Regions from separate parts of the Brevibacterium sp. VCM10 genome, predicted to be linked through region 1. Evidence: predicted binding sites of a transcription regulator. Region 1 holds the regulator's gene; each other region holds the start of a gene.
What was found. Region 1 encodes HrcA, which represses chaperone genes, less so after heat shock. Its sites were predicted from a motif close to TTNGCACTCGNNNNNNNCGAGTGCNAA; they were not measured.
Positions count from the first base shown of each region.

Region 1 (7,989 bases):
AACCGCTCGAGGGGTACAAGGAGCCGCAGCCGATGGTGTATTCGGGCCTGTTCCCCATCGACGGCTCGGACTACCCGGTGCTGCGTGACGCGCTGGACAAGATCAAACTCAACGATGCCTCCCTGGCATACGAGCCCGAGACGTCCACGGCGCTGGGCTTCGGCTTCCGCTGCGGCTTCCTCGGCCTCCTGCACCTCGAGGTCCTCCGCGATCGGCTCGAGCGCGAATACGACCTCGACCTCATCTCGACGGCACCGAGCGTGATCTACGACGTGACCATGGAGGACGGGACCGAGACGACGGTGACGAACCCGAGCGAATTCCCCACGGGCAAGGTCAAGGAAGTCAGAGAGCCCATGGTCCGGGCGACGATCCTCACTCCGAGCGACTACATCGGTGCGGTGATGGAGCTGTGCCAGACCCGTCGGGGCAACCTGCAGGGCATGGACTACCTGTCCTCGGACCGCGTGGAGATCCGCTACCGCCTGCCGCTGGCAGAGATCGTCTTCGACTTCTTCGACCAGCTCAAATCACGGACCAAGGGCTATGCGACGCTCGACTATTCCGATGACGGGGAGGATCCGTCGGATCTCGTCAAGGTCGATATCCTGCTGCACGGTGACCAGGTCGATGCGTTCTCGGCGATCGTCCACCGCGACAATGCCTACTCCTACGGTGTGGCGATGGCAGGCAAGCTGCGCAAGCTCATTCCGCGCCAGCAGTTCGAGGTGCCCATCCAGGCGGCCATCGGCTCTCGCATCATCGCCCGTGAGACCATCCGTGCCATCCGCAAGGACGTGCTGTCGAAGTGCTACGGCGGCGATATCAGCCGTAAGCGCAAGCTGCTCGAGAAGCAGAAGGAGGGCAAGAAGAGGATGAAGGTGGTCGGCACCGTCGAGGTCCCGCAGGAAGCCTTCATCGCGGCTCTGTCCTCCGACGAGCCGGAGACGAAGGACAGCAAGAAGTAAGTGCCCGCACAACCGACCGGTGAGGTCCCTCCGCGCGACGGTTCGCTGCCGACTTCGGCGGGGATCGGGGCCGCTGAGCGAGGGCTGAGCCTCTACATCCACGTCCCGTACTGCCGGGTCCGCTGCGGCTACTGCGACTTCAACACCTACACCGCCGACGACCTCGGCCCGGGCGCGTCCCGTGAGGACTACCGCGGAAACCTCGCCCGTGAGCTCGATCTGTCCGTGTCCACCCTCGCCGAGGCTGGGGCGGGCGACCGTGAAGTCTCGACGATCTTCTTCGGCGGGGGCACCCCGACGCTGCTCGCAGCCGACGTGCTCGCCGGGGTGATGGACGATGTCCGCGCCCGCTTCCGCCTGGCCGAGACCGTCGAAGTCACCACCGAAGCAAACCCCGACACCCTGGATCCTGCCTATATCGCGACTCTCGCCGGAGCCGGTGTCAACCGGATCTCCATGGGTATGCAGTCGGCCGTGCCGCATGTGCTCGCGACCTTGGACCGCACCCATGATCCGGAGAAGATCCCCGAGGTGGCTCGCTGGGTCAAGGACGCCGGACTCGAACTCAGCCTCGACCTTATCTACGGCACCCCGGGGGAGTCGATCGACGATTGGCGTCGCTCGCTGGAGGTTGCCCTGTCCAACGAGGTCGATCACATCTCGGCGTATTCCCTCATCGTCGAACCGGGAACGAAGATGGGCGCGATGGTGCGCCGCGGCGAACTGCCGATGCCCGATGAGGACGACTTGGCCGACAAATACGAGATCGCCGACGCCGCGATCTCCGCCGCCGGTCTGCATTGGTACGAGGTGAGCAATTGGTCGACCGGTCCCGATACGCGCTGTGAACACAATCTGGCCTATTGGCGCAATGCCGACTGGTGGGGCTTCGGGCCGGGCGCCCACTCCCATGTCGGGGGTGTGAGGTTCTGGAACGCCAAACATCCGCGTGCCTGGGCCGACCGGCTCGTGGCGGGGCAGTCCCCGTCGATCGGTCGGGAGGTCCTCGATGATCGGACCCGGGAGATCGAGCGGATCATGCTCGCCGCTCGAATCGACCGTGAGCTGCGCCTGGACGCTCTGGCTCCGGGCAGCCAGCAGGCGATCAGAACCTTCGTCGGACAGGGTCTGCTCGACGCGGATGGCGCCGCGGCCGGCTGGTTCCAGCCGACTCTGCAGGGACGTCTCATGGCCGACTACATGGTGCGTATCCTCACCGAATACGTGTGAATGAGTCTCGCCCCGCCATCCGGATCGGGCGGCGGGGCGAGCTGCTCAGCGAATCTGCGTCGGTGGGACTCTCGGGCTGCGTCAGCTCACTTGATCCAGTTCGGAGTCATCGGGATTCGGTAGCCCTCACCGCGGTTGGCTGCCATTCCGGCGATGATCTCGATGACGATCATGTAGATCGAGAGCACCGGCAGGAGCAGCAGGATGAGGAAGCCGATGCCGACGATCGTGAGGATTCCGCCGATCAGTCCGATGCCGAATCCGGCGATGACACCGATGATCAGCAGGTTGAGCGACTGTGCGCCATGATGACGCAGGAACGGCGACTTGTCCTTGTTGATGATGAAGAGGATGAGGGTGACGATCCAGCCGACGCCGACGACGTAGGTGGCGGCGTGTGCGAGGTGTGACCACAGTGCGGTGGTGCGTTCGCTCTGGTCGGCGTTCCAGAATCCGAGTGAGTTCGGACCGTAGGCTGCGTCCGGAAGTTCTGCTCCCACGGGAACACCGGCGGCAGCCGACTGCGCCGAGGATGCTCCCTGGAATCCGTATCCCGCCTGCGGCTGTCCCTGGGGAGCGCCGAAAGGCTGCTGAGAGCCGAAGCCGGGCTGAGATCCCTGCTGAGGGTTCTGCGGCTGCGAGCCGTACTGGGCCTGACCATTCTGCTGCGGCTGCTGCGCTTGCGGCTGCTGTGAGCCCGACTGCGGGGAATAGTTCGGGGGCATCGGCTGTGACTGTCCGTTGTTCGGCTGCTGCGGGTTTTCCGACATGAGAGTCCCTTCAGAGTGTGCGATCACTCCACATTAACCCAGGGAGTGCGGGCTGTCCCAGAGTGCGCGGGGTGACGGGGGATGGTCACTTCACGAAGTTGATGGTGAGCGGAAACCTATACCCCTCGCCCCTGTTCGCTGCGACGGCGGCAATGATGTAGAGGACGCAGTAGACGAGTGGGACGATGACCGCGGCGTACATGATGATGATGCCGATCCCGAAGGTCACCAATGCGAGGATGAAACCGAGGATGCCGAAGACGAAGAGGGCTGCGAAGGTGACGATCGTGTTCGTGATCATCGCGTTGAGTCCCTGACGCGAATGCTCGCGGACGAACGGCGACTCGTCCTTCTTCACGAGGAACATGATGAGCGGCATGAAGCCGAACAGAAGCGCGCCGAGGTGGGTCCACAGAGCCGTGGTCCGGTCGGGTTCGGGGGCCATCCAGAACTGTTCGGAGCCGGGTCCGTACGCCTGCTCGGGCAGGGAGCGGGAGTCGAACATCGCCGGGTTGTGCATCTGCGGCATGCCGTAACCCGGCTGCGCGCCAAATCCAGTCTGCCCACCGTACCCCGGCTGCGCACCGTACCCCGGCTGACCGCCGTAACCAGGCTGCGCGCCGAACGACTGTTGTGAGCCGTAGCCCGTCTGACCACTGTGCGTCTGCGGCCGAGAATACTGCTGGCCCTGCGGCGCGTAGGGCTGCTGCGGGCCCGACGCCTGAGAGTAGTTCGGCGGCATCGGTCGGCTGCCGGGCTGCTCGGGGTGGTGCGACATGGGGATCCTTTCGAAGAACGCTTGCCCTCCAGACTAGCCGAGCCCCGTGTCCCGAGGATGTCGGGAAAGCCTCACTCCTGTGACAGTTTCGGCACACGCCGACAGCTCACCGTGACCACCACGGGCCACCGCCGCACCACCGAAGCCAATCAGCCGACGGTGACGAAGTCGATGAGCTCCTCGACCCGACCCGACAGCGTCGGTTCGACATCGGCGATGGTGCTCACCTTCCCGAGGATGCGCACCCAGCCGCGAGCGACGTCCCGATGATCGGCGTGCGGCCATCCGATGCGACGCAGTATTCCCGTCTTCCAGTCCTCACCGCGGGGGACGACCGGCCATTGCCGGATGCCGACGACATGGGGCTTCACCGCCTGCCAGATATCGACGTAGGGGTGGCCGATGATGTGGACGACGTCGCGGTAGCGCGGATCGGCACGGACCGCCTCGGCGATCTTCGATTCCTTCGTCCCAGTCACCAGGTGATCGGCGAGGACACCGACCCGATGGTCCCGATCCGGACCGAAGGCTGCGAGCTTGTCGGCGACGTCGTCGAGACCGCCCAGGGGTTCGACGACGACGCCTTCGATGCGCAGATCATCGCCCCAGATCTTCTCGACGAGTTCGGCATCGTGCTTGCCCTCCACCCAGATCCGCGATCCACGAGCCACCCGAGCCTTCGCGCCGACCACGGCGCGAGACCCGGAAGCCGTCCGCCCGGGCTGCTGCGCCTTCTTCTTCGGCAGCTGCACATCGACGGGCTGTCCTTCGAGGAGGAAACCCGGTCCCAAGGGAAAGGCCCGGACCTTGCCGACGCGGTCCTCGAGCTTGACGACGACACCGGCCGTGGTCTTCTCCGCGCCGACGACAGCACCGACATAGCCGCTCATCGCATCCTCGAGAACCATGCCCAGGCCGAGCTCGACCTGGCGGGACTTCTGCGGACGGTGCGACGACGGCGAGGAACCGGAGAGCACATCGGGGCCATAGCGATCAAAAGCATTCACGGGCACCCACCATAATCAAGGACGGTCTTGCAGGCGCGCAGACCCGCAGGTCACCCCCAGAAATGAATTCCGGGGACGAGAAGCGTAGAATTGGCACTCAGGCTCAAGGAGTGCCAAGTATCGGCACGGGACCGTGATCGGCTGAAGAGACGGAGAGGAGAACCGCGATGAACGACAGCAGACGTGCACAGGTGCTGCGCGCCATCGTCGAGGACTTCGTCGCCACCAACGAACCCGTGGGATCGAAGGCGATCGTCCAGCGCCACACCCTCGGCGTCTCCCCGGCCACGATCCGCAACGATATGGCCCAGCTCGAGCAAGAAGGCTATATCGCCCAGCCCCACACCTCGGCCGGTCGGATCCCCACCGACCTCGGCTACCGGATGTTCGTCGACCGCATCGACGAGTTCAAACCGCTGACCACCGCCGAGCGCCGCGCGATCTTCCAGCTCATCGACGGCGATGTCGACCTCGACGAGATGCTCGACCGCACCGTCCGCGTGCTCTCCGGCCTCACCCGCCAGGTGGCGCTCATCCAATACCCGACGGTGTCGCGGGCGCGCATCAAACACGTCGAGATCGTCGGCCTCGGCCCCGGCCGGATCCTCGTCGTCCTCATCACCGACGCCGGTCAGGTCGAGCAAAAGTCCGTGATCTCCCCGACCCCGCTCGATGAGGATGCCGTCCGCGGGCTGCGCGACCAGATCAATGCCGAATTCGCCGGACGCACGCTCGCGCAGGTCTTCGGTTCGTCCCCCACCGCCGAGGCGGTCGCCACCGAATCGAGCGAGTCGGCGGGACGTGACGAGTCCGGACTCACACAGGTCAGGGCCGCCGTCATCGACCTCGTCGCCGCGACCCGCGAAGAGCGCATCATCATGGCCGGGACTGCGAACCTCGCCCGTTCCGGCAGCGAATTCGGAGAGAAGATGGCCCCGATCCTCGAGGCCTTCGAGGAGCAGGTGGTCCTGCTCCGGCTGCTCACCTCGATGGCAGAGGACCATGAGGGGATCAGCGTGCGCATCGGGCGTGAGAATACTCACGAATCGTTCAGCTCGACTTCCGTCGTCGCCGCCGAATATGGTCATGACGCGGGTTCGTCGGCCAGACTGGCGGTGCTCGGCCCGACCCGGATGGACTATCCGACGACGATCTCGGCAGTCCGTGCCGTCGCGAAGTACGTGTCCTCGATCCTCGACCGAGGGTAGGGCCGGTGCAGTGACGACGACCAGGGGCGCCCGCAGTCGGGCAGCGCGAAGCCGGTGAGCACCGCGCACCAGCGCAGCCACCACCACGAACAGAGAAGACCACTACGTCAGGGAGAGAGAAGTTTCTGTGGCCGATCACTATGAAACACTCGGAGTGTCCAAAGACGCTTCCGCGGCTGAGATCAAGTCGTCGTACCGGAAGCTGGCACGCAAGTACCACCCGGACGTCAATCCCGGTCACGAAGACGAATTCAAAGCCATCTCACTGGCCTACGACGTGCTCTCGGATCCGGAGAAGCGCCGCAACTACGATATGGGCGGCGGCGAAAACGGTCAGGGCTTCCCCGCCGGCGGCGGCTTCGGCGGGTTCGGAGACATCTTCGAGACCTTCTTCGGCGGTGGCGGCGGACAGGCCGGAGGCCCCATCCCGCGCACACAGCGCGGCAAGGACGCCCTCGTCGGCGTCAACATCGACTTGAAGACCGCGGCCTTCGGCGGCACCGTCGATCTCGACGTGACCACTGCGGTCGTCTGCGACACCTGTTCGGGTGCCGGCACGCAGGAGGGCACGAAGATCGAGACCTGCTCGCTGTGCCACGGAGCCGGCAGCGTCCAGCGCATGACCCGGACCCTGCTGGGCCAGATGGTCACGAACCAGACCTGCAACTCCTGCCACGGCTTCGGCACCGTCATCCCCAACCCCTGCCTCAACTGCCAGGGCGACGGACGGGTGCGCAAACAGCGGACCATGAAGATCCGCATCCCCGCCGGCGTCTCCGACGGCACCCGCATCCAGCTGTCCAGCCAGGGAGAGGTCGGTCCCGGCGGCGGACCCGCCGGTGATCTCTTCGTCGAGGTCATGGTCACCCGCCACGAGGTGTTCCAACGCGACGGCGACAACCTCCGGGCCGCCGTCTCGGTGCCGATGACCGCAGCGACCCTGGGAGCGACCATCCCGTTCGAGACCTTCGACGGCACCCAGGACCTCACCATCGCCGCCGGCACCCAGTCCGGCACCGTCGTCAAACTCCCCGGACTCGGCGCCTCCCGCCTGCGCTCGGAGACTCGCGGCGACCTGCTCATCACCGTCGACGTCCTCACCCCGGACGCCCTCGACGATGAACAGCGCGAACTGCTCGAGAAGCTCGCCGAACTGCGCGGAGAAGAAGCACCGCGGGCCCAGATCTCGACGGAGAACCGCGGAATGTTCTCCCGCATGCGTGAGAGGTTCGCCGGTCGGTGAGTCTTCCCGTCTTCCGCTCCGCCACCGCCGCCGAGGCGGTCGTCGGGTCCGCTCTCACCCTCGGCGAGGACGTGGCCGGGCACGCGGTGCGGGTGCGTCGGATCGGTCCCGGCGAGGACATCGACATCGTCGACGGGGACGGCACACGGGTGCGCGGAACCGTCACGGCCGCCTCGGCGAGCGAGCTGACGATCGACGTCACCGCGGTGACGCACGAGGACAGCACCGGCCCACGCCTCGTGCTCGTCCAGGCCCTGGCCAAGGGCGACCGAGACCTGCAGGCGATCGAAACGGCCACGGAGATCGGCGTCGACGACGTCATTCCCTGGGCCGCCGAACGTTCGATCGCCGACTGGCCGGCGAAGAAGCGGGAGAAGATGGCCGCGAAATGGGAGAACCTGCTGAATGCGGCCTCCCTGCAGGCGAGACGCTCCCGGTTTCCGGTGCTGCGCGAACTCGTCCGCGGGGCCTCCCTGGCCACAGCCTTCGACGAGTCCGATGCGGTCTTCGTCCTCCACGAGACCGCTCAGCGCAGACTCTCCGCAGCGCTGGCCGATCTGATCGCGGAGGGCAATTCGCCGCTGCCGGAGCGCATCGTCTTCGTCGTCGGGCCCGAAGGCGGCATCAGCGACGGCGAACTCGCAGCCCTGACCGGCCGTGGAGCGAGACCGGTGCTGCTGGGACCGACGATCCTGCGTTCGTCATCGGCAGGACCCGCCGGTCTCGTCCTGGCCCAGAATTCATTGGGCCGTTGGTGAGACACCGGACTAGGATGGAAGCACACT
Region 1 covers NZ_JAJB01000023.1:112,131-120,119, reverse strand. The annotation lists gene lepA (translation elongation factor 4) at 1-968, shown strand, start outside; gene hemW (radical SAM family heme chaperone HemW) at 969-2,198, shown strand; gene AD89_RS0106930 (DUF4870 domain-containing protein) at 2,285-2,968, opposite strand; gene AD89_RS0106925 (DUF4870 domain-containing protein) at 3,054-3,746, opposite strand; gene AD89_RS0106920 (DUF3097 family protein) at 3,896-4,759, opposite strand; gene hrcA (heat-inducible transcriptional repressor HrcA) at 4,921-5,961, shown strand; gene dnaJ (molecular chaperone DnaJ) at 6,089-7,204, shown strand; gene AD89_RS0106905 (16S rRNA (uracil(1498)-N(3))-methyltransferase) at 7,201-7,962, shown strand.

Region 2 (7,989 bases), on a different contig from region 1:
CGATCACGGCGTTGACGAGGAACGTCAGACCCATCGACAGCAGAATCAGCGAGGCCGTGAGTCCGCCCAATGAGGCGCGGGCATCCTCCGGCCGGACCTCCACCGCCTGCGAGGTCGCCTCGATCGGCGAGATCCCCGTGATGCGGCGCGCCCCCAGGTACGCCGAAGCCCAAGTCACGATGATGGTGGCGAGGGCGGGAACGGCCATGGTCGGGGTGAGGAGGGCGACCTCCTCGGTGATGGCGTTGCCCAGAAAATTCTGGGCAGCTTTCGCCAGCCCGGTCGACGCTGCGAAGGCGAGCACCGCCGCGGGGACGGAGATGATCAGTCCCTCCGCCGAGGCGGCCCTGCGCAGCCGTTTCGACGACGCCCCGATGAGGCGCAGCAGGGCCAGCTGGCGGCTGCGACCGGCGATGATGATCGAGAACGTGTTCGCGATGACGATCGCGGAGACGAAGAGAGCGATGAGGAAGAAGGTGAACCCGACCATCGTCAGCAGGTTCTGCGCGGTCTCGGATTCGGCGATGATCTTCTCGGACGACAGCCACGCCGTGAGGATCGCGATGCCCTGCATGATCGCGGTGCCGAAGAGGGCGGCGATGAAGACGACGAGGACGCTGGGGAGGAACTGCCGCGGGTTGGTCCGGATTTCGCGCAGTGGGTTCATCGGCTCACCGCAGTGTCGGCGCGTTCGTCGATGTCGAGCATGGTCGAGGCGATCGCCTCGGCGGTGATGGCGTCATTCAGTTCGGCCACCGGGGTGCCGTCGGCGATGAAGATGACGCGGTCGGCATGGGCGGCGACGATCGGGTCGTGGGTGACGAGCACGATCGACTGGCCGAAGTCCCGGACGGCCTCGACCATGATCGCCATGACCTCGCGGCCGGACTTCGCATCGAGGTTGCCGGTCGGTTCGTCGGCGAAGAGGATATCGGGGCGGGTTGCGAGTGCCCGGGCGATGGCGGTGCGCTGCTGTTGGCCGCCGGAGAGCTCGTTGGGTCGGTGCTTGAGCCGGTCCTCCAACCCCAGGCGGTGGACAACAGTGGAGATCCAGGCGCGTTCGTCGGCGTTCGGTCGCCGGTCGTCGAGTTCGAAGGGCAGCCGGATGTTCTCTTTGACGGTGAGGGTGGGCACGAGGTTGAAGGCCTGGAAGACGAACCCGATCCGGCGCCGGCGCAGAGCCGTGAGATCGTCGTCGCCAAGCGTGGTGATCTCCTGCTCGCCGAGGCGGACCTCTCCGGAAGTCGGCCGGTCGAGTCCGGCGAGGACGTGCATGAGGGTTGACTTCCCGGACCCCGAGGGGCCCATCACCGCGGTCAGCTCGGCCGGTGCGATGTCGAGGCTGACCCCGCTGAGGGCCGTGACGGCCGCCCCTTTCGGATCGAAGACCTTCGAAACGTCGCGGAGTCGGGCGATGGGCATCGTTGGGCCGGTGGTCATAGAGTCCCTCATGCGTCGGTGCAAGCTGTCATTTCCAGACTAACGAGGATCAGGCTTCAGAAACATGAAAAGCGACTGGCCAGTAGGTGTGAGGCGGCTGTGCGAGGGCACGATCCGCTTGGGCCCGCCCACGGAGCGTACCTTCTGGCTCTCCCACCTTCGAGAGCGAAGCTGAGACCCTACCTGCGAGCGGCACGCAGCCGGCGATATGTGCGACGGGCGAACTCCGTGGTTCGGCGACCTGCGGTTTCGACGCGCCGGGCTGCTCGGACAGCAGGTTCGGACTCGCGCCGCTCATCACGTCGGCGGGCCTCGTCGCGTTCGGTGCGTAAGCGCTGCAGCTGCGACTTCACCGCCTGCACCTCTTCGTTCGCCCGTGCCGCCTTCCGGTCCTTGAGCGCCATCACCAGCCCGTAGTTCTGGACGGCGTTGAGACGTTCACGGACTACGCCGATGTTGCCGACGTATGGGTTGTCGATCGCTTCGGCGTGGAAGAAGCCGGGTGCTTCGGTCTCCGTCGCTCCGGGGGTGTCGCCCAGCGTCTTCGCGACGACGAAGTCCCACCACTGCTGATGCTCAGCGCGGCGCTTCTGCGACTGTGCACTCAGTCGGCCCGTGAGCTCGTCTCGGTTTCCCACCGCGCCGACGGCAGTCGACACGATGTCGTCGACCGAATCGAGCGGCAGCACGTAATCCTCCATGCCGACGTTCTCCGCAGCTCCCCTCATCCGGATGGACGAATAGAGGTTGGGTGCCAATGAGACGAAGGGAATGCCCGCGGCTCCGGCGAAGATCGCCGCGTGGTAACGGGTGCCGACGACCATGTGGGCCTGCTCTGTCAGAGCGATGAGCTCTCGTGCGGTGAGCATCCGCGTGGGAACGACCTCGGCGTGCCCGCTGGCCTGAGCGATCTTCGGGTCGGTGAGCTGGTCTCTCGTCTCCGGTGCCGGGGGCAGAGCCCCTCCGTGCGGCACAAGCAGCACCCGCAGGCCGGTATCCTCGGCGAGTCGACGAGTGAGTTCTGCCAGTCGCGCATGGTATTCGTCATCACTGAGCATCGGGGTCGAGGCCTTCTCGGCGAAGCTGGCCAGGATGAATGGCCGCTCGGTCAGATCAGATACGGCAGACCGGTCCTCGTCGCGGGCTGTCAATGAGAACGCGTCGTCGACCTGACGGCGCACCGTCGCGGAACCTCGTCCGAGATCGTCGACGAGCTGGGTCGTGTAGCTTTCGCGGGTTCCGACGAACTCCGCCTCGGCGAGGAGGTCGTGGACGATGTCCCGATCCTCGTCGTAGATGAGCGGCCCGAGCGTCTGGCTGGTCAGCGCATACGGTTTGCCGAGGGCACGGGCGACCTTCGCCAGGGTCGCACGCTCGTAGATGTGATGGGCGAACATCGAGTTGAGGTTGCCACCGCCCGCGATGAGGACGGCCTCGGACTTCCGGACTGCATCGACGACGTCGATCGCCGGGTCATCTGCCTTCAGCGCAGTCCGATCTCCGGCGACGTAGTCGAGGATCTTCTTCATCCGAGAGGTATTGGGACGGCGGTCGCGCCTGAATCCGATGCGTCTGACAGCGTCGACGCCGTACATTTCGCTCGCGTGCTGGGGTTCACCGGCGATAAGCGTGATGGCGATATCCGCTCGGGCACTAAGCTCATCGATGGCCAGTTCCGTCATCGCCTCATCGCCGAGGTGGTAGAACTGACTCCACCCGACATCGCCGATCATCGTAATTCTCTTCATGGGTCCCTTGTTCACTTCACGGAGTGCAGAAGTTCAATCGAATGTTCCGATCACTGTAACCACAGCGATGCGTTCGATCGTGAACTGCACCTGTCCCCGAGGTGAATACGTTCGCATCGAAGTCGACAACGGAGACAGCCGCGGAGGCGACCGCCCTGAACGCATTGAAAGTGTGGCGGGCCGCCTCGGCGAGGGTGCATACGCCGATGAGTGCGAGAGTGAATGCGACAGTGGCCCGGAACGTGATGTTCCGGGCCACTGTCGTGGTCAGAGTTGACTGACGTCCGAGCGGGTCGCTCAGTCCTCGTCTTCCTCGTCCTTCTTCTCGACGACCAGGGTCTCGGTGGTGAGAACCAGGGCGGCGATCGAAGCGGCGTTGCGCAGTGCCGAACGGGTGACCTTGACGGGGTCGATGATTCCGGCGCCGATGAGGTCGCCGTATTCGTCGATGGCGGCGTTGTAGCCCTGGCCGGACTCGAGGTCCTGGACCTTGGCGACGACGACGTAGCCGTCCTGGCCGGCGTTGGCGGCGATCCAGCGCAGCGGCTGGACGACTCCGCGCTTGACGATCTCGGCACCGGTGAGTGCGTCACCGGTCAGACCGAGGTCGTTGCCGTCGAGAACCTTCGCAGCGTGGATCAGAGCTGATCCACCACCGGCGACGACGCCCTCTTCGATGGCGGCACGAGTAGCGGACACAGCGTCTTCGACGCGGTGCTTGCGCTCCTTGAGCTCCACCTCGGTGGCGGCGCCGACCTTGATGACGGCGACTCCGCCGGAGAGCTTGGCCAAGCGCTCCTGCAGCTTCTCACGGTCCCAGTCGGAATCGGTGTTCTCGACCTCGGCGCGGATCTGTGCGACACGACCGGCAACAGCATCGTCGGAACCAGCACCATCGATGATGGTGGTGTTGTCCTTGGTGACGGTGATGGTGCGGGCGTTGCCGAGCTCTTCCAGGGTGACCTGGTCGAGCTTCATGCCCATGTCCGGGGTGACGACCTGGCCACCGGTGAGGACGGCGAGGTCCTCGAGGATGGCCTTGCGGCGGTCACCGAAGCCGGGAGCCTTGACGGCGGCGACGTTGATGATTCCGCGCAGCTTGTTGACGACCAGGGTCGACAGTGCCTCACCCTCGATGTCCTCGGCGACGATGAACAGCGGCTTGCCGGCCTGCTGCACCTTCTCGAGGACGGGCAGGAGCTCCTGGATGTTGGAGATCTTGCCCTGGTTGATGAGAATGAGCGCGTCGGAGAGCACAGCCTCCTGACGATCAGCATCGGTCACGAAGTGCGGCGACAGGAAGCCCTTGTCGAACTGCATTCCTTCGGTGATCTCGAGCTCGACGGACGCGGCCTGCGACTCGTCGATCGTGATGACGCCGTCCTTGCCGACCTTGTCGAAGGCATCGGCGATGAGCTTGCCGATCTCGGGCGACTGAGCCGACAGACCGGCGACGTGTGCGATCTCCGAGGAGTCGGCGACGTCGCGGGCGATCGTGCCCAGCTGCTGCGAGACGGCCTCGACGGCGGTCTCGATGCCGCGCTTGAGCTGTCCGGGTGCGGCACCTGCGGCAACGTTGCGCAGTCCTTCGTTGACGAAGGCCTGAGCGAGAACGGTCGCGGTGGTGGTTCCGTCGCCGGCGATGTCGTTGGTCTTGGTGGCGACTTCCTTGGCCAGCTGTGCGCCGAGGTTCTCGTACGCATCGTCGACCTCGACCTCACGGGCGATGGTCACACCATCGTTCGTGATCGTGGGAGCGCCCCACTTCTTGTCGAGCACGACGTTGCGGCCCTTGGGTCCCAGTGTCACCTTGACGGTGTCGGCCAGGGTGTTGACACCCTTTTCGAGTGCACGACGGGCTTCGTCGTTGAATTCCAATGATTTAGGCATTCGTCCTCCTGTCAGTGAAGTGGTTGTTCAGGGGATTCAGCCGATGACGGCGAGCACGTCGCGAGCCGAGAGCACGAGGAACTCTTCGCCTGCGTACTTGACTTCGGTGCCTCCGAACTTGGAGTAGATGACCTTGTCGCCGACGGCGACGTCGACCGGCACGCGGTTGCCGTTGTCAGCAACGCGGCCCGGGCCCACTGCGACAACTTCGCCTTCCTGAGGCTTCTCCTTGGCGGTTTCGGGAATGACCAGACCACTGGCGGTAGTCTGTTCTGCTTCGACCTGACGGATGACAATCCGATCTTCGAGTGGCTTGATGGAGACCGACATATCGGGCCCTCTCCCTTCGCTGGGTTCTATTTCATCGAGTCAGACGGCGGCTGCTGCCATGAACCTCTCGTCGTCGCGGGTGCCGAGCGATTCGACCGTCTCATGAAACTGGCACTCAATGAGTGCTAGTGCTAATTCTGACTCTAGAACGCTCTTAGCACTCGGTCAACTTGAGTGCCAGCAATTCGTCATGCTCTGGGCGAAAGTTCAGTTCGGGGGCTGCGTGTGGGGGCTGCGCGGGGGTGGCACCGGTGTCGACTTCCGTTGGCACCGGTGTCGAGTTCCGGTCGATCCGTGCGGGAATGCGCGGGTCTTTCCAGCACGGATCGTCCGCAACTCGCACCTCCACCCTGCCCCGACGGGCACGAAAGAGCGTGGGCCCCGAGGATTCTTCCTCGGGGCCCACGCTCCTTGCTGACCGCCTCAGCTCAGTTGTCGATATCTGTTGTCAATGGCGGCCAGAGTTCAATGCCGTCAGGCGCCCAGTCGGCACCCCGGCTCCGATCTCAGATCAGGCGCAGGCCCACTGTCCCCAGCCGGCTGCGGCCTGGAGCTTCTTGGCACGCTCGAACTGCTCCCGCGGGCTGGCATCGATCGGGTTGCCGCTGCCGCCCATGGACTGCCAGGTGGCGAGCTTGAACTGGAACAGACCGAAGTGCGCGCGGTTCGACTGGTTCACCGCACGAGGGTTGAAGTTCGACTCGCACTTGGCGACCTGGTACCACTTGGATCCGGGTCCGCCGAGCATCGCCTTGATCTCAGCGGTGGACATGGAACCGCCGCTCGATCCGGAGCCGCCGCCGGTGCTCGAGTCACCGGAGTCGCCCGAACCGGAATCGCCGGAGTCACCCGAGTCGGAGCCTCCGGTGTCGGCCGGTTCTTCCTTCTTCTTGGTGCCCTGGATGACGACCTTGGTCTTGGGTTCGGAGAGGACCTTCTCGTCCTTCTTCTCCTTCTTGACCTCTTCGCCGTTGATCATCTTGACCTTGTAGGTGACCTGCTTCACGCCATCCTTGCCCTCGGTCTCGACCTTGGTCTCGCCCTCGTAGAGGGAGTCGGACTTCTTGGTCTCGACCTTGGCCTTGATGGCCTGCTTGTCCTTGACGGTGTCGTTCTCCACGCGGTTGACCGTGAGCACCTGGCCGTCGGAGACCTCGGCGGACATCGGTACGGACAAGAAGTCGTCCTCATCGAGCTTGACGCCCGTGTCCTTAAGCGCCTCCTTCGCGGTGCCCACAGCGGCCGAGACCTTGTGGTCCTTGCCGTCGGCGACGACGGTGAGGTCCTTCGACGTGGTCACCTCGATGTCGTTGCCCTCGTCCTTCAGCCGCTGGCTGGCCTTCGCGTTGAGGTCGGCGCCCTTCGCGTCGACGCCGAGGTCGGCCAGAGCCTGACCCACGGTGTTCGCGTTGGTCCATTCGTCGGATTCCTTGCCATCGACGGACAGCGCCACCTTCTTCGCCGTGTTGACGGTGATCGTCATGTCACGGTCGACCTTGGTGCCCACACCGGGCTTGACCTGGTCGCGCTTATCGACATCGATTTCGTGGCTGTCGAGGATGTCCCCGACCGTTCCGCCGAAGGTCCGGATCTCTTCGGCCTGCCCGTTGACCTCCAAGGTCACAGGCTTGTTCATGGTCACAACCGCGCCCGTGCCACCGACGAGTCCGGTGATCACGACCGCCTGTGCAGCGATCTGAACCTTGCGGTTCTTCAGAAAATCAATCACAAAAATATCCCTGAGCAGAGTTTATCGACCCGTTCACTGTAACCGATTCGTTACACGGTTCGCAAAATATCACGGAAATGTAACGGTGTGAGTTTCCTGAGGGCGTGTCTGACCTGGAGTTCCCCATGTTTCAGGGGCAGTCCCGACCGTGACATCTCCTCGCCGAGGCGGCGCACCGATTCGTTACCTCGCTCACTGAGCCTGAGGTTCGGCCCAGCCCGACGGTCGCAGTGCGACACGCGCCAACGGTCGGTCGCTCATCGATCGGCTGGAGTTCTCAGTCCCAGCTGCCGAGGGCCCGCTCCGCGTTGGTCCACACGGCCGCACACAGATCCTCTTCGCTCATTCCACGCACCTCGGCGAGTTTCCGCGCCGTGATCGCCGTGAGGTAGGGACCTCCCGGCTTCCCGCGGTGCGGGTGCGGGGTGAGGAAGGGTGCGTCGGTCTCCGTCAGCAGCAGCTCCAGTGGAGCGGCCGCCGCGGCCCGCCGCAGCTCGTCGGCGTTCTTGAACGTGAGGTTGCCGGCGAAGGACATGTAGTAGCCTTCCGCGGCGCATTCGCGGGCCATCGCCTCGTCACCGGAGTAGCAGTGGAAGATCGTGACCTCGGGGGCGCCTTCCTCTCTGAGGATGCGCAGCACATCGGCGTGTGCCTCCCGGTCGTGGATCTGCAGGGCGCGTCCCGTGCGCTTGGCGATCTCGATGTGGGCACGGAAGGAGCGCTGCTGTTCGGCGACGCCATCCTCCGCTGTGCGGAAGTAGTCGAGACCGGTCTCCCCCACCACACGCATGCGCTCATGCGAACTCACGAGCGATTCGATCTCGGTCAGCGCGTCGTCGAGCAGGCCGCGTT
Region 2 covers NZ_JAJB01000029.1:96,152-104,140, forward strand. The annotation lists gene AD89_RS0109010 (FtsX-like permease family protein) at 1-667, opposite strand, end outside; gene AD89_RS0109015 (ABC transporter ATP-binding protein) at 664-1,440, opposite strand; gene AD89_RS0109020 (polysaccharide pyruvyl transferase family protein) at 1,620-3,188, opposite strand; gene groL (chaperonin GroEL) at 3,486-5,078, opposite strand; gene groES (co-chaperone GroES) at 5,115-5,408, opposite strand; gene AD89_RS0109040 (resuscitation-promoting factor) at 5,920-7,137, opposite strand; gene AD89_RS0109045 (TatD family hydrolase) at 7,415-7,989, opposite strand, start outside.
Region 2: a site for HrcA is predicted at 5,563-5,589, ahead of groES (co-chaperone GroES). Genes of this name have one in related genera too.

Region 3 (7,989 bases), on a different contig from region 1:
GAGGAACGGCTGCAGGGTGGCCGCGAACGACCGCTGCTCCCAGTTCGTCAGCACAGCGTAGGCGCTCACCGCCGGTCCCCCGGCGCCGGCTGCCGCCGACATCGCCCCGGAGAAGAGTCCGGCCGTCATCCGTGTGCCGAAGTTCGCGGGAATCGACCGGCCCAGCTTCCCCAAGGTCAGTGAACTGATGAGGGAGACGATGATGAGTGCGCCGATGAGGATCTGCAGCGGTGGAGTGGGCATCGACGACGAGAGAAGCGCGCCGGCGACGGCGCCGATCACCGCGCCCAAGGCAAGGTGTCGGAACGGCGGCCATGCCACCTCGGCGAAGGTGCGGACGAAGACGGAGAATGAGGCGACGATTCCGCAGATGTTGACGAGGATGACGCCGCTGAACGGATCGAGGAGGAGCACGAGGAAGGGACCGCTGACCAGGCCGAATCCCATCCCGGTGACGCGTTGGGACAATGCGCCGAGGAACACGGCGAAGAAGATGAGCACGACGACGGGTTCCACGCGGTCGAGTCTAGTCCAGCCCGATTCCCGGCTGATCCTCAGTCTCACCGCTGACCGCGGGGTTAGAGTATTCACCATGAACGCCAGTGAACTATGGTCGAGGTTCAGCGCAGATCCGCGATCGTATGGGCAGGTCCGGGCATCGGATGCCGATCGCGCGGTCGTCAGTGATGTCCTCTCCGAGGCCTATGCCCGCGGCCAGCTCGACGCCGACGAGTTCGACGAACGCACCGAGGCGGCCGCGACGGTCAAAACCCTCGGTGAGATCCCAGCGCTGATCGACGACCTCGTCCTTGCCGATCCGGCCGAGGTCGAACCGGACCGGCTCGATGATGCTGGACGCGCCCAGGCACTGGCGCGGCTCGCGGAAGATCGGGTGCCGATCACGCCGGAGCAGATCGATGCTGCGGCGCAGAAGTACTACCGGGATCGGGTGCGCCAGTCACTGCTCGGTGCCGTCGCGGGTCCGGTCGGGATCGTGCTGGCGATCTGGGCGATCACGTCGATCGCGCGCGGTGAGTTCATCTTCTTCTGGCCGATCTTCGTCATCGTGCCCATGCTGTTCGGCGGGTTGGGGCGCATCGCGCACAAGGACGAGATCATCCGCAATCGGAAGAAGGAGCTCACGCGTCGGGCCCGGGCGCACCTCGGCGATGCCGAGGCCCAACGACAGCTCGACGACGGCGAGCATCCCGAACGAGATTATGAAGCCGACTTCGGTACGGGCTTGCAGCCGCCGCATCCGTCCCACCCGCCGTACTCTCCCGGGCAGAATTCCCGCCGCGATGAGAGGGACCAGGGGCGGGGGCAGCGCCGTCATCCCCGCGACAACCCCTGGGACTGAGCGCTGACGTCCACGGTCGGTTCCGTTCTGAATTGGCTCAGGTTGGTTCGGTTATAGCTCAGGCCCGACCTGTCCAGTTCCGGCTCAGGCCTGGAAGATCCTCATCTGGCCGAACGCCTGCGCCTTGTGCGTGGTGAACCACATGGTGTGGGAGAAGTGCTTCAGGTCGTCGCCGTCCGCCTCGGCCTGCCAGTATCCCCACGCCGCAGCGGCCTTGCCGTGAGTGATCGCCGCTTCGAGGTGACCGACCTCCGGCGAATGCGCGGACAGCTGCAGCAGCGCCTCGACGACGGCTTCCCGGCCCGTGTGGGTCTCGACGTCGGAGGGGTGGACGATCTGGAGGACGCAGTCGTCGGCTATCGCCTCGGTCAGCGCGTCTCGGTCGCCGTTGAAGAGGATTGTCTTCGAACGTTGCGACGAAGACATTCTTCGGACTGTTTCCGCAGGCATCGGTGCCGGTGAAGTTCATAGGCCCAGCCTATGCGGGTGGAGGATCCAGAACAACGGGTCGGCGGGCCGCCTCGGCGAAGATGGTCGCCGACTCACGACGGGCGGACACGTCCGCCTGAACGACCCGACCGTGGGGCCGGGACCCGAGACCCGGGAGCCGGGACCCGGGACCCGGGACCCGGGGGCCGGGACCCGGGCGCCGGGCGCCCGGGCGCGAAAACGGCCGTGCCGGCGCCCTTGCGGGCACCGGCACGGCCGATCGAACGAGCGGTGGCTATCAGAAGCCCATGCCGCCCATTCCACCCATGCCGTCCATGCCGGCAGCTGCGTCTGCACCTGCGGGGGCCTTTTCGGGCTTGTCGGCGACGACCGACTCGGTGGTGAGGAACAGACCGGCGATCGAGGCGGCGTTCTGCAGGGCAGAGCGGGTCACCTTGACCGGGTCGTTGATGCCGGCGGCCAGCAGATCCTCGTAGTCACCAGTTGCGGCGTTGAGACCGAATCCGGCTTCGAGGTTCGCGACCTTGTCGGCAACCACACCGGCTTCGAGGCCGGCGTTCGTGGCGATCTGCTTGAGCGGGGCTTCGATGGCAACCTTGACGATGTTGGCACCGGTGGCCTCGTCTCCGGAGAGTGCGAGGTCCGCGAATGCGGCCTTGCCCGCCTGGATGAGCGAGACGCCGCCACCGGCGACGATTCCCTCTTCCACAGCAGCCTTGGCGTTGCGCACGGCATCTTCGATGCGGTGCTTGGTTTCCTTGAGCTCAACCTCGGTGGCGGCTCCGGCCTTGATGACTGCAACACCGCCGGCCAGCTTGGCCAGACGTTCCTGCAGCTTCTCACGGTCGTAGTCGGAGTCCGAGTTCTCGATCTCGGCGCGGATCTGAGCGACCCGTCCGGCGATCTCCTCGGCGTCTCCTGCGCCCTCGACGATGGTGGTCTCGTCCTTGGTGATGACGACCTTGCGGGCGGTGCCCAGCAGGTCGGTGGTCACGCTGTCGAGCTTGAGTCCGACTTCCTCGGACACGACCTGGCCACCGGTGAGGATGGCGATGTCGGCGAGCTGAGCCTTGCGACGGTCACCGAAGCCCGGAGCCTTGACGGCCACGGACTTGAAGGTGCCCTTGAGCTTGTTCAGCACCAGGACGGCCAGGGCTTCGCCCTCGACGTCTTCGGCGATGATGAACAGCGGCTTGTTGGACTGCTGAACCTTCTCGAGGACGGGCAGCAGGTCCTTCACGTTCGAGATCTTGGAGTTGACGATGAGGATGTAGGGATCCTCAAGGACAGCTTCCTGGCGATCGGTGTCAGTGACGAAGTAACCGGAGATGTAGCCCTTGTCGAAGCGCATACCCTCGGTCAGTTCGAGTTCGAGTCCGAAGGTGTTGGACTCCTCGACGGTGACGACGCCTTCCTTGCCGACCTTGTCGATGGCCTCGGCGATCAGTTCACCGATGGCGGGATCTCCGGCGGAGATGCCTGCGGTGGCGGCGATCTGTTCCTTGGTCTCGATGTCGATGGCGTTGTTCAGCAGGACGTTCGTGACGGCCTCAACGGCCTTCTCGATGCCGCGCTTGAGGCTGAGCGGATCAGCACCGGCTGCCACGTTGCGCAGACCTTCGCGGACGAGAGCCTGTGCGAGCACGGTAGCGGTGGTGGTTCCGTCGCCTGCGACGTCGTCAGTCTTCTTGGCGACTTCCTTGACGAGCTCGGCGCCGATCTTCTCGTAGGGGTCCTCGAGTTCGATCTCCTTGGCAATGGAGACGCCATCGTTGGTGATGGTCGGTGCGCCCCACTGCTTTTCGAGCACGACATTGCGACCGCGGGGTCCAAGGGTCACCTTGACCGCGTCCGCAAGCTGGTTGAGGCCAGCTTCGAGTCCTCGACGAGCTTCTTCGTCGAATGCAATCATCTTTGCCATAGTGGCTTAGATCCTCCCTGATGGAGTGGAGTGGGAATCCAGAGCAGTCGTCAACGCCCGCGACGGCAGAGAGTGTGTCCGCATGTTCCATTCCACATATGGACCACGCTCTCGAGACGACTGGTGGGAACCCATCGGTTTTCACCAGTACTAGATTTAGCACTCTCCCCATGCGAGTGCAAATAATCATTGCCTGCCATGACGGGCACGCGGGGGGTGCGAGCCACGAGTTCTGGGCGCCGGAGGAAGGCGCAAAGGTCATTTCGGCCCAGCGCGAAACGCCTCTCGACCCGGCCAGTCTGCTCACGGCCCTATCAAAGTTGAGAAGCACGATTTCAAACATGTGCTGCTCAACCTAAACCGTGCCGCATCGAATCTCCCGCTCTGGCGGGCACTGCCGCGGCCGCTCCCCCGCACCCACGCTGGCACTCCCCCGCGGGCACTGAAAAGCGCCGAACAGTTGCCTGCTCGGCGCTTCCCCCGTGCGGTTGGTGCCGGTTGGCCCGAAGGCCGTTCCGACCACCCGCCGCAGCGGATCAGAAAACTGTGCTGACAGCAGCCAGTCTCAGAGGAGGGTGACGGACTCCGCCTGAGGACCCTTTTGTCCTTCTCCCACTTCGAACTGAACCTGCTGGCCCTCTTCGAGAGAGCGGTAGCCGTCCATCTGGATTGCGCTCCAGTGAACGAACACGTCCTGGTTGTCGCCTTCGAGGGTGATGAATCCGTAGCCCTTTTCAGCGTTGAACCACTTGACGGTACCTTGTGCCATTACTTCTCCATACAGTGCAGTGCCATTGAAATCCCGCATCGCAGCCGCTATCAGATGACCACACCTGAGATACGGAAGCTAGTAAAACTCAACTGACCCCGCGACTTCTCTCATTGACCTCTAGAGAATTATCTCGGTGAAGCACGAATAGAACACAAGGTGCTGTGCTTGCCTAGCTGTTGCAACTCTACCGCAGGCGCGCATCCCACCTCGAGCGGTTCAGCACTGTTATAGATTCGTTATCTAAGGATTTCTGCCCAGTTCACAGCGGGGATCGCAGCGAATGGAATCAGACCGTTCGGTCAGAAATTCGCCGAGGTGGCCGACCGTCCCATCCCCGACCGCAACCGAGGCGGCCGACTCATGACGGGCTCGCAGCCACATCGGTCGAGGCCGAACCGATCCGACCGACGCAGTCACATTGCCGCGCGGCCGAATCGCTTCGGATCACTCCGAGTCCCCGCCTGCGCTGGGCTCGGGTCCGCGATCGGCGATGTCCGAGCAGATGACGACGGTGATATCCGCTTCGAAGTCGGACGAGGCCTCCGTGGCCGAGACTCCCAACGATTCGGCGACGAGCTTGGCCTGCGAGGCGTTCTCCTCGCCGTTGTAGTACACGGTCGACACGGTGAGTGCGGTCGAGTAGTTTCCGACCTCGCCGAGCGTCCAGCCTTTCACTTCGACCGCCTCGGAGAACTTCTTCGCGGCGCCGGAGACGCCGGAGCCGTTAAGGACGTCGACGGTGATCGAGTCGTCTGCGACGCTGACCTCGCTCTCACTCGGTGAGGGTTCGGCCGATGCCGATTCGGAGGCCGGAGGATCGGCGATCTTCGATTCGGGGTTGCCCATCGAGGAGAAGATGATGTTGATGGCGGCCACGACCAGCAGGACCGCGACCAGGGCGAGGATGATGACCAGCGAGATGGCACCGACGTTCGACGACGCCGCGGATTCCTGTCGATGGGCACCGCTGCGCCGGCCGGGCTCGATCTCGTCGAATTCGTCGGTCATGTCTACCTCGAGACGCGGGCTTGGGCGCGTTCGCTCTGCCGCGTGCTGCGGATTCGGCGAAGGCGCTTGACCAGCATGGGGTCGCTGGCCAGTGCTGCAGGGTTGTCGAGAAGCGAGTTCAGTATCTGGAAGTAGCTGGTGGCAGACATGTCGAAGCGCTCACGGATCGCGTGATCCTTGGCTCCACCGTATTTCCACCACCGCCGCTCGAATTCCAAAACGGCCACCTCGAGCTCGCTCAGTTCTGAGGTGTCGTCATTCGGCGGCATAGATGTTGTGCTCCTTCGAGAGGTGTCTGTGCTTCTATATTATCGCCCGAACGACGGTACCGAAATTTCCGGCGCGCCGCCGCGGATGTGAGGTCGGTCCCCGAACGGCCCATGTCAGCCCCGCACCAACCGCATCACCCCGCCGCATGACACCGGATCGGTGACCGTGACGACGGGGTGAAGGGAACGACCTCCGCCGAGGCGGGGCCGCCCCGGCGGATCGAGTGACCCGATCTCGAGGATCGGACCGACCCCACATCCGACCGAGAGTGCGGGGCCGCCTCGGCGGAATCGGATCAGCGGATGCGGATGTTGACCTGCTTGATCTGGGTGAAGCCCTCGAGCATGCCCTCCAGCGAAGCCTCGCGTCCGAAACCGGAGGTCTTCATGCCGCCGTAGGACTGTCCGGCCAGCTGACCGCCGCCCTGGTTGACCTGGACCCAGCCGGATTCGATCCGGTTGGCCATGGTCAGGGCCGCGTCGACGTCCTTGGTGAAGACGAAGGCCGCGAGACCGAAGTCGGAGTCGTTGGCCATGTCGATGACCTCGTCGATGTCCTTCCACGGGATGACCGAGAGGACAGGGCCGAAGATCTCTTCGCGGCTGGTCTGCCAGTCGTTCTTCGCCTTCGAGAAGATCACCGGTGCGTGGTAGAAGCCGGGCTCGCCGACTTCCAGCGAATCGGAGCCGTCATAGGCGATCTCGACGCCGTCCATCGACTTGCCCATCTCGATGTAGCCGGCGACCTGGTCGTACTGCTTCTCATTGATGATGCAGCCGATGTCGGTGGACTCATCGCGGGGGTCACCGACCTTCATCTTCGACACCGCGTCGACGAGCTTGGACAGGAAGTCGTCGTAGATGTCTTCGTGGAGGAACAGGCGCGAGCCCATGGTGCACGACTGCCCCTGGCGGGCGAAGCGGGTCGAGAGCAGCACCTGCTCGAGGGTGTCGTCGTCGTTCGAGTCCGGGAAGATGATGTTCGGGGACTTGCCGCCGAGCTCCATCGACGAATGCGCGAGACGGCCACCGGCCACCTCGGCGACGTGTCGGCCTACGCTCGTCGATCCGGTGAATGAGACCTTGTCGACGTCCGGGTGGACGTTGAGGGCCTCACCGATGACCGACCCCTTGCCGGTGACGACATTGAGCACACCAGCAGGGAGGATGTCGGCGATGATCTCGGCCATCTTGAGGATGGTCAGCGGCGCATCCTCGGCGCATTTGAGGACGATCGTGTTGCCCGCGGCGATCGCGGCCGGCGTCTTGAAGGCGGCGATCATCAGGGGCGAGTTCCACGGCAGGATGCCGGCGACGACCCCCAGGGGCACGCGCTTGGTGTATTGGAGCTGCTTGTCTCCGGCGGGCAGGGTGTTGCCCTTGACCTCACCGGCGACGCCGCCCATGTAGCGGAACAGGTCGGCCAGGATGATCGTCTCCGGGCGAGCCTGGGTGCGGATCGCGTTGCCGGTGTCGAGAGCGGTCAGCTGGGCGAGCTCCTCCGAGGCGGCGTCGAGCGCATCGGCACAGGCCAGAAGCTTCTTCTGGCGTTCCTTGAACGGCAGGGCCGCCCACTCGGGGAACGCCTTCCGTGCGGCCTGGACGGCGCGGTCGGCGTCGGCCTCTTTGCCGTTGGGCACCGTGGCGATGACGACGTTGCGGTCGATCGGGGTGATGAGATCGGTGGTGTCGCCGTCAGCGGCGTCGACCCACTGACCGCCGATGAGCATCTTCCAGTTCTTGGCCTCTGGGAATTCCGACATTTCGGTCCTTTCGTTCAACGATGAACTCCTTAGGCCGAGCATAACGCGTGGCACTGGGCGGCAATACACCCGTTCGATAGGCGATCGCGCACACCCGATCTGCGCTCGGTGCACATGCGCGCAGTGCCTGCGCCGAGGCAGCGCTGACGTTGCCATCGGCCTCCCCGAGGCGGCTCTGACGTTGTCGTCGACCTCCCCGAGGCGGCTCTGACGTTGCCATCGGCCTCCCCGAGACGGCTCCGTCGTCCCAGCGCGACTCCTGCGGCCCGGCATCGCTACACTCGTGCCCATGACATCGACGCCTCCGCTGACCGAGATCATGTCCCCCGATTGGGCGAGCGCCCTGGCCGGAGTGGAGGAGCGGATCCACTCGATGGGCGACTTCCTCCGCGACGAGATCGCCGCCGGCCGCGCCTACCTGCCCTCCGGGGATTTCGTCTTCCGCG
Region 3 covers NZ_JAJB01000061.1:3,957-11,945, reverse strand. The annotation lists gene AD89_RS0115765 (sulfite exporter TauE/SafE family protein) at 1-516, opposite strand, end outside; gene AD89_RS0115760 (DUF1707 SHOCT-like domain-containing protein) at 593-1,360, shown strand; gene AD89_RS0115755 (hypothetical protein) at 1,445-1,786, opposite strand; gene groL (chaperonin GroEL) at 2,088-3,731, opposite strand; gene AD89_RS0115745 (cold-shock protein) at 4,297-4,500, opposite strand; gene AD89_RS0115740 (LytR C-terminal domain-containing protein) at 4,948-5,511, opposite strand; gene AD89_RS0115735 (DUF3263 domain-containing protein) at 5,514-5,780, opposite strand; gene AD89_RS0115730 (aldehyde dehydrogenase family protein) at 6,077-7,543, opposite strand; gene AD89_RS0115725 (uracil-DNA glycosylase) at 7,833-7,989, shown strand, end outside.
Region 3: a site for HrcA is predicted at 3,888-3,914, ahead of groL (chaperonin GroEL). Genes of this name have one in related genera too.